Pelosinus sp. IPA-1: one gene and its partner. Each later gene encodes a partner of the first gene's protein in a complex. Links are inferred from orthologs where the notes say so. Each region holds a gene or a part of one and is shown on either strand. Other genes may lie near its edges.

Evidence for each region. The genes of interacting proteins can lie anywhere in the genome.
Region 2: the proteins of QSJ81_RS02560 (region 1) and hfq are in contact, whole or in part, in a crystal structure (PDB 3VU3), measured with the Escherichia coli proteins. The link is inferred for Pelosinus sp. IPA-1 from one-to-one orthologs.

What each region holds. Positions count from the first base shown.
Region 1 is NZ_BSVC01000001.1:569,520-577,537, forward strand. Bases 2,051-5,044 are described here. They hold QSJ81_RS02560 (catalase), read left to right. Parts: upstream 2,051-2,818; coding sequence 2,819-4,270; downstream 4,271-5,044. Other genes in these bases: QSJ81_RS02550 (LytTR family DNA-binding domain-containing protein), read left to right, coding at 2,051-2,117; QSJ81_RS02555 (hypothetical protein), read left to right, coding at 2,132-2,563; QSJ81_RS02565 (class I SAM-dependent methyltransferase), read left to right, coding at 4,423-5,044. Outside these bases: QSJ81_RS02535 (nitroreductase family protein), read left to right, coding at 1-95; QSJ81_RS02540 (YbhB/YbcL family Raf kinase inhibitor-like protein), read left to right, coding at 394-1,011; QSJ81_RS02545 (winged helix-turn-helix transcriptional regulator), read left to right, coding at 1,077-1,430; more of QSJ81_RS02550, read left to right, coding at 1,671-2,050; more of QSJ81_RS02565, read left to right, coding at 5,045-5,298; QSJ81_RS02570 (ArsR/SmtB family transcription factor), read left to right, coding at 5,608-5,907; QSJ81_RS02575 (EFR1 family ferrodoxin), read left to right, coding at 6,024-6,791; QSJ81_RS02580 (4'-phosphopantetheinyl transferase family protein), read left to right, coding at 6,928-7,617; QSJ81_RS02585 (alpha/beta hydrolase family protein), read right to left, coding at 7,757-8,018.
Region 2 is NZ_BSVC01000004.1:194,417-198,519, forward strand. Bases 311-3,096 are described here. They hold hfq (RNA chaperone Hfq), read left to right. Parts: upstream 311-1,464; coding sequence 1,465-1,728; downstream 1,729-3,096. Other genes in these bases: QSJ81_RS10660 (class I SAM-dependent methyltransferase), read left to right, coding at 311-484; miaA (tRNA (adenosine(37)-N6)-dimethylallyltransferase MiaA), read left to right, coding at 488-1,432; QSJ81_RS10675 (AAA family ATPase), read left to right, coding at 1,828-2,382; QSJ81_RS10680 (recombinase family protein), read right to left, coding at 2,434-3,096. Outside these bases: more of QSJ81_RS10660, read left to right, coding at 1-310; more of QSJ81_RS10680, read right to left, coding at 3,097-3,963. UniProt on the Escherichia coli protein: RNA chaperone that binds small regulatory RNA (sRNAs) and mRNAs to facilitate mRNA translational regulation in response to envelope stress, environmental stress and changes in metabolite concentrations.

The DNA.
Region 1 (8,018 bases):
ATAAAGTGATAACAGGAGCAGTTATGGTTGGTTATCCAAAATATAAATTTAAAAGGCTGGTTGACCGCAACCCATTAGATGTAGCATTTTTATGATAAAAGATAGAAAAGTAGTAGTCAAAGACTGTCTGATTAGCTAAAAAATACCCACAAAAAAGTGTGTAATTTACTACCTGACTTTGAAATGGTACCATAAGTAATAAGTCCAAAGCAGGAAAGTTAATAAGGAGGGTATTAAGATAAAAGATGGATTATTGCGTTTTAAAACTCACAGTATACAAAAGAAGATTTTATAGTCATTTTAAATCAGAAGATTTTGATGTCAATTAAATGACTTTAAAAATCGGGAGACTATAAAAAACAAATTGCTCTAATCGTATAGGGAGATTTCTTAATGTTTAAAAATCGTCATCTATTACTAGTTACTCTAATTATTGTTTTTATAATGTATACTTCCAGCTCAATATTAACAGCAAAACAAATTGAAAGAGAAAGAGGAGTTGAAAAAAATATGATCGTTACTAGTAGTGGTATTATTAATGGTATAATTGATAAAAAGTATGGGAAATATGGAGCACAATTTTCAAAAGGCATACCAACTCATTCAATACCATTAACAATAAAGGAATATCCTAAAGACACTAAAACATTTGCTATAATCATGGAAGATAAGGATGCGATTCCTGTTGTAGGATTTTCATGGCTGCATTGGTCTGTTGCTAACTTAACTAAAGATTCATTAGAGGAAAATGCCAGCATAAATGCAAAAGATTTTATCCAAGGGACAAATAGCTGGTCTAGCAGTTTACTCCCGCAACCATTAGATAGAGATGAAGCAGCAAAATATGGGGGACCGACTCCTCCGGACAAAAATCACGATTACGAAATACATGTGTTTGCATTAGATACTTCACTGGACTTACATAAGGGGTTTTACGTGAATGAGCTTTATAAAGCTATGGATGGGCATATATTAGCTCAATATACATTAAAAGCAATTTATACTAACTAAAATAATTCGATCTTGGGAGTTTCATTAATTGTAGAATGAGCTAAGTTTGGCAGGAGGATTAAATATTGAAAATACGAAGTGAGTTTACTTGTCCTTTAGAATTAACACTTGATATGATTTCAGGGAAATGGAAACCGATTATAATTTGGCGACTACGCCTAGGAAAGCAACAACTTTCTACACTAAATAAAGATATTCAAGGTATAAACCAAAAGATGCTAATACAACACTTGAGTGAATTAATTGAGTGTGGAATTGTTGAGAAAATAACGTACCTAGGTTATCCTTTAAAAGTAGAATATTTCCTTACAGAAATCGGTTTCAAATTTTTGGGTGGTTTAGAGGTTTTTCAAGAAATAGGTCAAGAATACTTTAATCAAAATCAAGGGGCGGTTCTGCCAAAGGAAGTCATTATATAATCGTTAGATACAGTAGTTGGAATTAGGAAGCAAATTTTGTAATCACCCCCGATAGCATCGGCGGTGATTACTTTTTTTGAGTAAGCTTAGAAGTAAATGAAAGAATTTAGATTGTGGAAAATGGTTGTTCTTTACAAGAAATCTTTTAATATTGCAGCTTATCTTCCTAATATTGCAGCTTACTTTTGAGTGTATTGAATGGAGTAATTTACTAGCATATACTAGAAATAGGAAGAGGGGGTGGTCAAGATAAAAATTACCATTGAAAATATACCTGACGGAATTGAGCCAGAGATAATCATACGATGTAACGAAGTTGATGATTCATTACTGCAGCTTATCTATTCCATTAAATCAGCTTCAAAAACGCTAGTAGGGATTACAGATTTGCAAATGCATATTATCAATCCTAAAGATGTATTTTATTTTGAATCAGTTGACAATAAAGTATTTATATATTGTCAAGAAAAGGTTTTTGAATCAAGACTAAAGCTTTATGAAATTGAAAAGGTATATGAGAACTGGGACTTTTTTAGAGCATCAAAATCGACAATCCTTAACATTACGAAAATAGACTCTGTAAGGCCAGTTTTCTATGGAAGATTTGAAGCGTTGCTTCAAAATGGCGAAAAAATATTTATTTCTCGGCAATATGTTCCTGTACTCAGAAAGAAATTGGGATTATAGGGGAGGCTGTAGTAATGAAATTAAGTCAATATTTAAAACATTTTCTGAAGGATACTTCTAAAGCTAGTGGATGTTTGATGATTATTGTTGCTATATTTTTGGGGCTTAATTCTATAGAGACAATTAAAGCCTCACTGCTATGGCAAATTATTGTAATAGCATCAGCATATACACTCTTCAAATTTGCGTTTGTAAATAATCTTGATCTAGGAAAAAAAACGCAATTAATCTTATTTATTATTTATTCTACACTAGCAAATATGATGGTAGTACTATGGCTGTGTTTAATTAGTCCTAATATAGATAGTAATCTTATAATAATGTATATCATTGTGATTTTAATTGTGAAGGGAGCAGCTTTTGCAATGATGTATATTGACGGCCAAGAACAAGCAAAACAGCTTAATGAGAAACTGAGCGAGTATAAGAACGGCATTAATGAATAAACTGATTACAAGTTCTAACAACTGCGAGATTTATATTTGATTTGAAAATTAAATATAAATCTCGCAGTTTAATTTTATCTAAAAATAGAAAGAAGTGATTTTAATTCACTTGTTTGGTCTTCTTTCATTTATGAAGCAAAGAAATGAAAGAGTGAAACTTTTGTAAGTCAACATTAATTCGTCGGTGTATTCATAAGAAATCCTTAAATTAATATAAATCATAATAGGACTTATGTTTAAGGAGGAGATGGAATTATGCCGAAACGCTATCTTACCAGCAATCAGGGAGCTCCTGTTACCGATGATCAAAATTCATTAAGTGTAGGGGAAAGGGGACCAATAGTACTTCAGGATATAGTTTTCCTCGAAAAAATTTCACATTTTGACAGGGAGAGAATTCCTGAAAGAGTAGTACATGCTAAAGGAGCCGGAGCTTTTGGTTTTTTTATACCCTATAACTCAATGGCTCCATTTACCAAGGCAAATTTTTTACAAGATCCCGAAAGGAAAACACCGGTTTTTGTTAGGTTTTCGGTAGCAGGCAGCTCTGTCGGTGGTGCAGACACAGTCCGGGATATCAGAGGATTTGCTGTGAAATTTTATACAGAAGAAGGTAATTATGATCTTGTTGGCAACCATATTCCAGTGTTTCCGATTCGAGATCCCATTCAGTTTCCGGATTTGTTTCATGCTTTAAAGCCAGACCCGGTTACTAATGTCCGGGGAGGGCCAATAGCAGCCAGCCGTTTTTGGGACTTCATGTCGTTAAGGCCAGAGTCAATGAATTTTCTTACCTACTTGTTTGCAGATAATGGAACTGTCAAAAGCTATAGAACAATACCAGGGTACGGAGTTAACACATATAAGTGGGTTAATTTGTGTGGAGAAGGGGTATATGTTAAGTATCACTGGGAACCCTGTGAAGGTATTGAATATATAGACAGCAAGACAGCGGTTCAACTTGCAGGCATGGATCCTGACGTAGCAAGTAGAGATTTGTTCGATACCATTGCGGCAGGGCATACTGTTGAATTTGAGATGCGTGTACAAATAATGAACCTTGAAGATGAATGCGAGCAAGCATTTGATCCATTGGACTCTACCAAAATTTGGCCGGAAGAATTATTTCCATTAATGCCAGTAGGCAGAATGGTGTTAAATAAGAATCCTGAGAATTTTTTTGTAGAAGTCGAGCAGTCAGCCTTTTCTCCGGCGGCTATTGTACCGGGAATCGATTTTTCAAATGATAGAATTCTGCAAGGCCGTATCTTTCCTTATGGAGATACCCAAAGATACCGTATAGGTGCCAATTATTTACAGCTTCCAATAAATATGCCTAGAAAATCGATTGAAAATATGATGCAAGACGGAGCCATGCAAACTATGTATAACGAAGGCATTGCCAACTATTTACCCAATACATTAGGTGGTGGGATGCCTATGGAGGCACCTCAGAAAGGGAAAACCGATCAAGAATTTGTTTCAGGCAGTATAGCTCGGCAGGAAATAGCAGACGACAATTATTGTCAGGCCAGGTTTAGATATCGAACTATGACTGTGATGGAAAAGAAACATTTGGTTTCCAATATTGTAGAAAGCTTAAATCAAGCATATGAACCTATTCAAAGGAGAATGATTGAACATTTTATGCAGATTGATAGTGAGCTTGGTAGCAGAATAGCACAGGGAATAAATTTGATCATATAAAGGTAACATTTATTGCAGGAAAGAGAAGTAAATAGTTGTATAAATATAAAACCAGCTTATGCTGGTTTTTATTATTTAGAGGATAAAAATAGAAGTTGTGGAATTTGTTTGATAATGTGAAATACTTGAAATCAGAATGGGGGAGGGATATTATGAAAAGCAGAATTGAAGGCAAAGTATCCATAACTGCACAGGGGACGTGTTTAGTCCGGGCGATATCTTATTATGAAAAAGACGTAAATTATAAAACCAATGATCATATTGCTCCTATTATTGTACCTTCCTTTCTTAATTTGCTAACTAAATATGGATTTTACAGGGTACTATTAAAAAAAATGTTTTTAAAAGCTCCGGGAAATTGCGAATATCTAATTGCTAGGACAAAATTTATTGATAGTATTTTTGAAAGCATTGATGATAGTATTGAACAAGTATTGATATTTGGAGCTGGATTTGATTCCCGTGCTATTCGCTTTAAAAATAAATTAGCTAAGACAAAAATATTTGAGCTTGATGCTCCGATAACTCAGCAAATTAAAATAGATAGAATCAGGGGGAAAAATATTGAGATTCCAGAAAATCTAAAATTTATCTCTATTGATTTCAAGAAAGAGTCGTTGGCTAAAAAGTTAGATGAAATTGGTTTTGACAAAAATAAAAAATGTCTTTTTTTATTAGAAGGATTAACAATGTATCTTAATCAAGAATCTATCGATAATATTTTTAATCTAGTTAATAAATATTCCGGAGAAAATAGCCTGATTGTATTTGATTATGTTTCAGCCTCGATGGTTAGGCGAGAAAATACCTATAACGATCCCAAAATTAAAAAGCATTATCAAGTTCTTGCTAAAGCTGGTGAGAAACCTAGTTTTATGATTGACGGATATATTCAGGATTTTCTAGCAAAATATAATTTATATGTAATAGATGAATTAGACTCAGCTAGATTAGCAAAAAGATATTTTAACAAAGATGACTTTGACCTGATAGCCCAAAAATTTAGGGTGGTAATGGCAAAAAAGTAAATTGTTTAGAGAAAATGTGCTTTTTCGCCTCATAATTAGAGAAGTGAAGGAATTATTTTTCTTGTCTTAAAACAGAGCAATGCCTGAAAAAGTGTAAATTCAGTCGGGTATCAGGCTAGTTTAAGGACACACTACGTAAGAACGTGCACTGTGCACCATTTGATTGTCAATTCGACCATTAACTCACTTGGTAACATAGCGATATGGGGGAATAATCATTAATGATTGAATTGACAAGAACGTCAATGTAAGATAAACTCAATTCGAGACTTATCGAACTTTGATACAAATAAACTAGGAGTTGCAAAAATGGATACAAAAAAAATGGCAAAAATATTTAAAGCTCTTTCAAATGAGAATCGATTAGAATTGTATTTGAAAATTGCCGAGGCTCATGAAGCGAGTTTTGAAACGGGTGGGGAATGTTGTATTGCAGATATCATGGTTTGTTTGAATATTGGTGCGCCGACAATTTCACATCATATCAAAGAATTAGTAAATGCAGAACTAATTTTTACTGAAAAAAGGGGAAAGTTTTTAGTATGTAGGGTAAATGAGCAACTAGTTACTGAAGTAAGCAAGATGTTAGCCCTGCAAAATTCATTATAGTAATAGCTATAATGAATTTGAAATACACTTCGATTATTGCAAAAGTGTTAAAAAATGAAATTGTTTCTGCACGTAAAAATCAAAATAAGTAATAGAAAGATAAGGGAAAATAAGAAATGAAAATATTTTATTTTACAGCTACAGGGAACAGTTTGTACGTTGCCAAAAGAATTGGTGGAGAGTTATGTTCAATTCCTCAAATGGTAAAGGAAGGAACGAATGAGTTTGTCGATGAAGCAATTGGCTTTGTATTCCCCTGTTATGGCTTTGCCCCCCCGCGGATGGTACTAAATTTTATCAAGAAGTCAAAGTTTAAGGCCAATTACTTTTTTGCAATTATGACGTATGGTAATAAGGCAGCATCCGGATTGGGGTATATGGAGAAAATCGGGAATCAGGCAGGCATTCAATTCAATTACACAAATGAGGTTCTAATGGTTGATAATTATCTTCCTATATTTAAGATAGAGGAGCAGTTAAAAAAAGAAGACACGAAAAAAACGGAAGAAAAACTAGAGCAAATAGTAAAAGATATTAAAAGCAGACAAAAACAGTTCGTAAGAAAAGGATTTGTGTCGAATGTTTTATCTAAAGGTGGCTCTAAATTAATCAATAAACTTAATCAAGATGCTGGGGATAAGCAGTTTATTGTTCGAGATAATTGTAATGGCTGTAAAGTATGTGAAAAGGTTTGCCCTATAAGTAATATTAAAGTGGATAGAAAACCTGAGTATTTGCATAAATGCGAAGGGTGCTTTGCGTGCATTCACCACTGCCCACAAACTGCAATACATCTAAAAATTGAGCGCAGCAATACTAGATTCATGAATCGGAATGTGAAACTAAAAGAAATCATTGATGCGAATAATCAGAGCAATTCTTGAATAGTACTCATAGCATCTTGGCAATACAGGAAACGTTATCCCTTTGTCGAAGAAATAAAGAAAAAGTTATATAGCACAAATAATATTGATGAGGAAATATTATATTGAAGGATCAAATAGTAAGGAGTATACAGAAGTGATTGATATATTATCACCATTTGGAAACGATTTTGGATTTTCTGTTAAATCATTTTCTGACTATGATGAAATAAAACTATACCCTGAAGAAGTAAAAATTATTAGTGCTAAAGCCGTACAAAAACGTAAGGTTGAGTTTTACTTAGGTAGAGCAGCTGCCCGCAGTGCTTTAAGTCAAATCAATATATATAAAATTCCTGTCCATAAAGGTGTTAATAGTGAACCTTTATGGCCAAAGGGAGTAGTTGGGGCTATTAGTCATTCAGATGGCGTCGCAATTGCTGTCACTGCATTTAAGGATAGAACGGCGGGGATAGGCGTAGACCTAGAATTAATAAACAGAAAAATATCAGAAGATATTGTAAAGGAAGTCTGCACTTTTAGGGAAGAAGCATGGGTAAATCAAAATCCAATGCAGAAGAGTGAAAGATTGCTTATGATCTTTTCAGCAAAAGAAAGTGCGTATAAAGCGTTTTTCCCTATTGCGAATGTAGCTCTTAATTATTCAGATGCTGAATTATTTTGGAACGAAGAGTTTGGTAGTTTTTCAGGCAGGTTACTTAAAAGTGCAGGTGGAGATTATGAGAAAGGTTACATGTTTGAAGTTGGGTGCAGGATTATTGATAAATATATATTCACCTATATGAAGTTGCCTCCTATAAGCAGTGACGGATATATTCAAAGTTAATAATGTTTTTGTTCAAATTAACATCCCCCTGGCAATAGAAAGACTGCGAAAAAGGGAGATAAAAGGCACCTATAGACTATATACAAAACCTATTTAGTCTATAGGTGCCTTTCTTTAATTAAGCACGGATGGATTGTTTTTATGCTAAAAGTCGATCTGCCAGCCAATCGACTACATACGTGCGTGCTTCAGTATCATCTGTATTCGCACAATGGTCGCGATCTGAAAATAGTTTGAATGTTTTGTCTGTAGATGCAGCTTCAGCAAATGTTTTTTTGACAAGCTCAACATTGAAGGTAGGATCTTCATCGTTATGAATAATCAAAAGAGGGCAGGTAATTTTATCAGCAATTCCTTTTAAACTCATCTTCTCTATTAAATTAGTTTCTACAAAGTCTTTA
Region 2 (4,103 bases), on another replicon or contig:
GTTAGATTGCACATTAGGTCTAGCGACTGATGCAGTAGTAGCTAGTTTTGTAGTGGGGCAAACAGGTAACGTTGTAGGCCTAGAGTCTTCGCCAATAATAGCTTTTATTGCCAATTATGGCTTGCAAAATTTTACTCATGATAACCTAGATGTTACTGAAGCGTTGCGCCGTATTAAGGTACAACAAACACATTGTCATGATTATCTTATTAATTTGCCTGCAAATAGTTTTGATATCGTTTTTTTTGACCCAATGTTTCGCCAACCGATTCATAGTAGCTCCAATCTAAAACCACTGCGCTATTTAGCAAATAACCAACCTATTGCAGAAAGTGCTCTAACAGAGGCTTGCCGAGTGGCAAAAAAAAGAGTCGTTATAAAAGAGACCAATCACAATAATGAATTTGAACGCTTAGGAGTAACTACTATTTGTGGCGGAAAATATAGTAGTATTCAATATGGCGTTATTAAGGTGGACAACTAAATTATGGAACGTATGATTGCTGTTATTGGACCAACTGCTGTGGGTAAAACAAAAGTCAGTATTGACTTAGCAAAGATACTACATACCGAAATTATTTCTGGGGATTCTATGCTAGTTTATAAAAATATGAATATTGGGACTGCCAAACCAACAATTGAAGAACAATCTAATATTCCTCATCATTTAATAGATTTTCTCGAACCACAAGCAGAGTTTAGTGTAGTGGATTTTATAGAAATTGCTGCAAGCCATATTCGAATGATAAATCAGCAAGGAAAAATCCCCATTTTAGCAGGTGGCACCGGTTTATATGTTAAAGCATTACTTGAAGGTTATCAGTTTAACCCCACACCAAGCGATGAGAATTTACGTGCAAAACTTGATGCATTAGCAAAAAAACATGGCAATCAATATCTTCATGATGAATTGACAAAAGTAGTACCAGAAGCTGCAGCACGTTTACATCCGAATGATTTACGTCGTGTTATTCGAGCTCTAGAAATATTTTATCTGAGTGGCGGCATCGTATCACAAGAGAAGCTCATAGAGGAACATAAGCTTCTTTACGATGTTGTTGTAATTGGACTCACAATGGAAAGGAGTCTATTATACGAAAGAATTAATCAACGAGTTGATTTAATGATTTCACAGGGCTTGGTTGATGAAGTTGCTAGTTTATTAGAGAGTGGAGTCTCGATCAAGTGCCAGGCTATGCAAGGAATCGGTTATAAAGAAATTGTTAGATACTTGAACAAAGAAATTGATTTGCCTATTGCAATTGATAATATTAAACAGGCAACGAGAAATTTTGCAAAACGTCAGCTTACTTGGTATCGTAAAATGCCTTATATTATATGGTTTGACGTTAATAAGTTTGCTAATCATCAAGATTTGATGGAAAGTATTTACAGCAAAATTGCAGGAAAATTCCAATGTAGAATAGAATAATCAAATAAAATAAGAATCGGAGGGGTTTAACTATGATAAATAAAGTTATTAATTTACAAGATAGTTTTCTAAACCAAATCCGCAAAGAAAATAATTTACCTGTAATTATTTATCTTATCAATGGTTTCCAGCTAAGAGGTGTTGTTAAGGGGTTTGATAACTTCACTGTTATTATAGAAAACGAAGGTAAACAGCAATTGGTATATAAACATGCGATATCAACAATAACTCCATTAAGACCAATCAATGCCAATTTTCATGAAAAGAAAGACGACACTAAAATAGACAAACAGTAAATAAAAGGTGATAAAAAAAGCCTAGGCTTTTTTATCACCTTTTATTGTCTTTTGCGTATAATAAATATCACCTATAGCCCTATGGTGAGGTGATGTAGAATGTCTTATGTTTGGCCACAAGATGTGTTAACAGCCGTTGAGAATGGTGAGATATCTGTTACCCAAGCATTTAAATTTCTTCAGGAAATGGATAGTAAAGCAACTCATTACAAGGTTGATACTAGACAAAAGAGAATAGAAGAGATTTTATTCGAGTTAGATAATTTGATTGGACTCTTTGAAGTAAAAAAATTAGTAAGAGAAGTTTATGCATTTATTGAAATTCAGCGCCGCCGTGCACAAGAAAAGTTAAATACTGAGCCTCTTGTATTACATATGATTTTTAAAGGAAATCCAGGAACAGGTAAGACTACCGTTGCTAGAATTCTTGGTAAAATTCTTCGTGAAATAGGGGTTTTAAATCGAGGACACCTGATTGAAGTTGAACGAGCAGATCTTGTAGGTGAGTATATCGGGCACACTGCTCAAAAAACACGAGAACAATTAAAAAAAGCATATGGTGGTATTTTATTTATTGATGAAGCATATTCCTTAGCTCGGGGCGGTGAAAAGGATTTTGGTAAAGAGTCTATAGATGTTTTGGTAAGTGCATGAGTGCAAAGACTTAAAAGCCATGATACCATGTTTTATATGGTATCATGGCTTTTATAAAAATTTTAAATTAACTGTAAATTCTGGTTTGCTATTCCTTGCAAAAGTAGTGTCAATTCGTTCGACAGCCACTTTATCAAGAACAGCACGAATTGCAACCCGACGCTCATCATCCCTATAGTATTGGGTATCCTTAAAGTGCTTTTTAATATTTATGGCGATATCCGCTACACTGGTTTGAGGTGCAAGAAAAGTTAATTCATTTTCCAGACTCTTTTTCGTGATCTCAATTTCAATAAGCTGTTTACTGATTTCATCTAACTGTTTTTCGGCATCGCCGCCATTAATGATCTGTTGTCGAAACCACCGTAAAATAGTTTCCTTTTGAGTGTTTATTTTCTTCTCCGTCTCTTTTAACTTGCTTAAAGTATTCTTAATATTTGCTGTAGCAATTGGATTACTAGCATCTTGTGTGTATTGAGTTATTAGTTTAGTGTTTCCCGCCAGCTCGCATAACTTAGTCCATACTAATTCATCCAATATGAGGCTAGGGATTCGCCTAGCTGTACATTTTTCATTTTCTAAGTATATATAGGATGTGCTCACTTGCGTTAAACAAGTGTAATAGCTGATACGATCACTACTATTTCCAGAATGTTTAATACTCATTTTCTTGCCACAACGCGCACAATAGACTAAACCAGCTAAAAGGTGATCATATTTTAAATTTCTTTTTGCAAAATTCTTGTTGGATTGCAGCTGCTTTTGCGCAGTGTGCCAGGTGATTTCATCAACAATGGCTGGCACTTTGATGGGGATCCAATCAGATTCAGGCCGTATTTCGATTCTACGAGTACTAAAACCTGTTTTGGTAGACTTCTGCCTCATGCTATAGATAACACCTCTATAGGCTGTATTGGTTAGTATACGATGTATGCTAGACACAATCCACTGATTGCCACGGGGGGCGGGTATACAATCATTATTTAACTTTTTACTTATGAGGGCGGTACCTAGTTTATCTTTTATACATAAATCAAATATTTGACGTACGATAGCAGCTTGGGCTTCGTTTATAATATACATGCTATTTACTTTATCGTAGTCGTATCCGAAACAGCGACCATTATTAACAAGTTTACCTTGGCGAGCTTTGCCTTTTTTACCGCGAGTTGTCCGTTCTTTAATTTTCTCTTTTTCATATGCTGATATGGCTCCTCGCATGGAGTAAAATAGTTTTCCTTCAGGAGATTCCTCAAAAGTTACCGAAACAAAGAGTAGTTTTGCTCCTGACTTTTCTATTTCATCCGTAATAATAAGCTGGTGTGCCAGGTTTCTAGCTAAACGATCAGGATCATAAATAACAACCATGTCAAATTCTTTTCTTTCTAATCCATCACGTAATTGAGAAAGGGCAGGGCGATCAATATACTCACCGCTATAACCATCATCAATAAACTCTACAAAACTTGTTGCTCCCAACTCACTTGCTTTTTGCCGATTTTCTGATAATTGAGTTTCAAGTGAATATCCCTTTTCTGCCTGATCTGCTGTGGAAACACGTATATAAAGTGCTGCAATCATAAATACCTCCTTTTAAAAACATCTTTAAATCTAAAAGAGCTTATCATAGTGGAGTATCAATAATAATTATATGTAGTTTAAATTAAGACAGCACATTATCTACTAATAAGTAGAAAGTGTTGTTTTTCTATACGTAACCC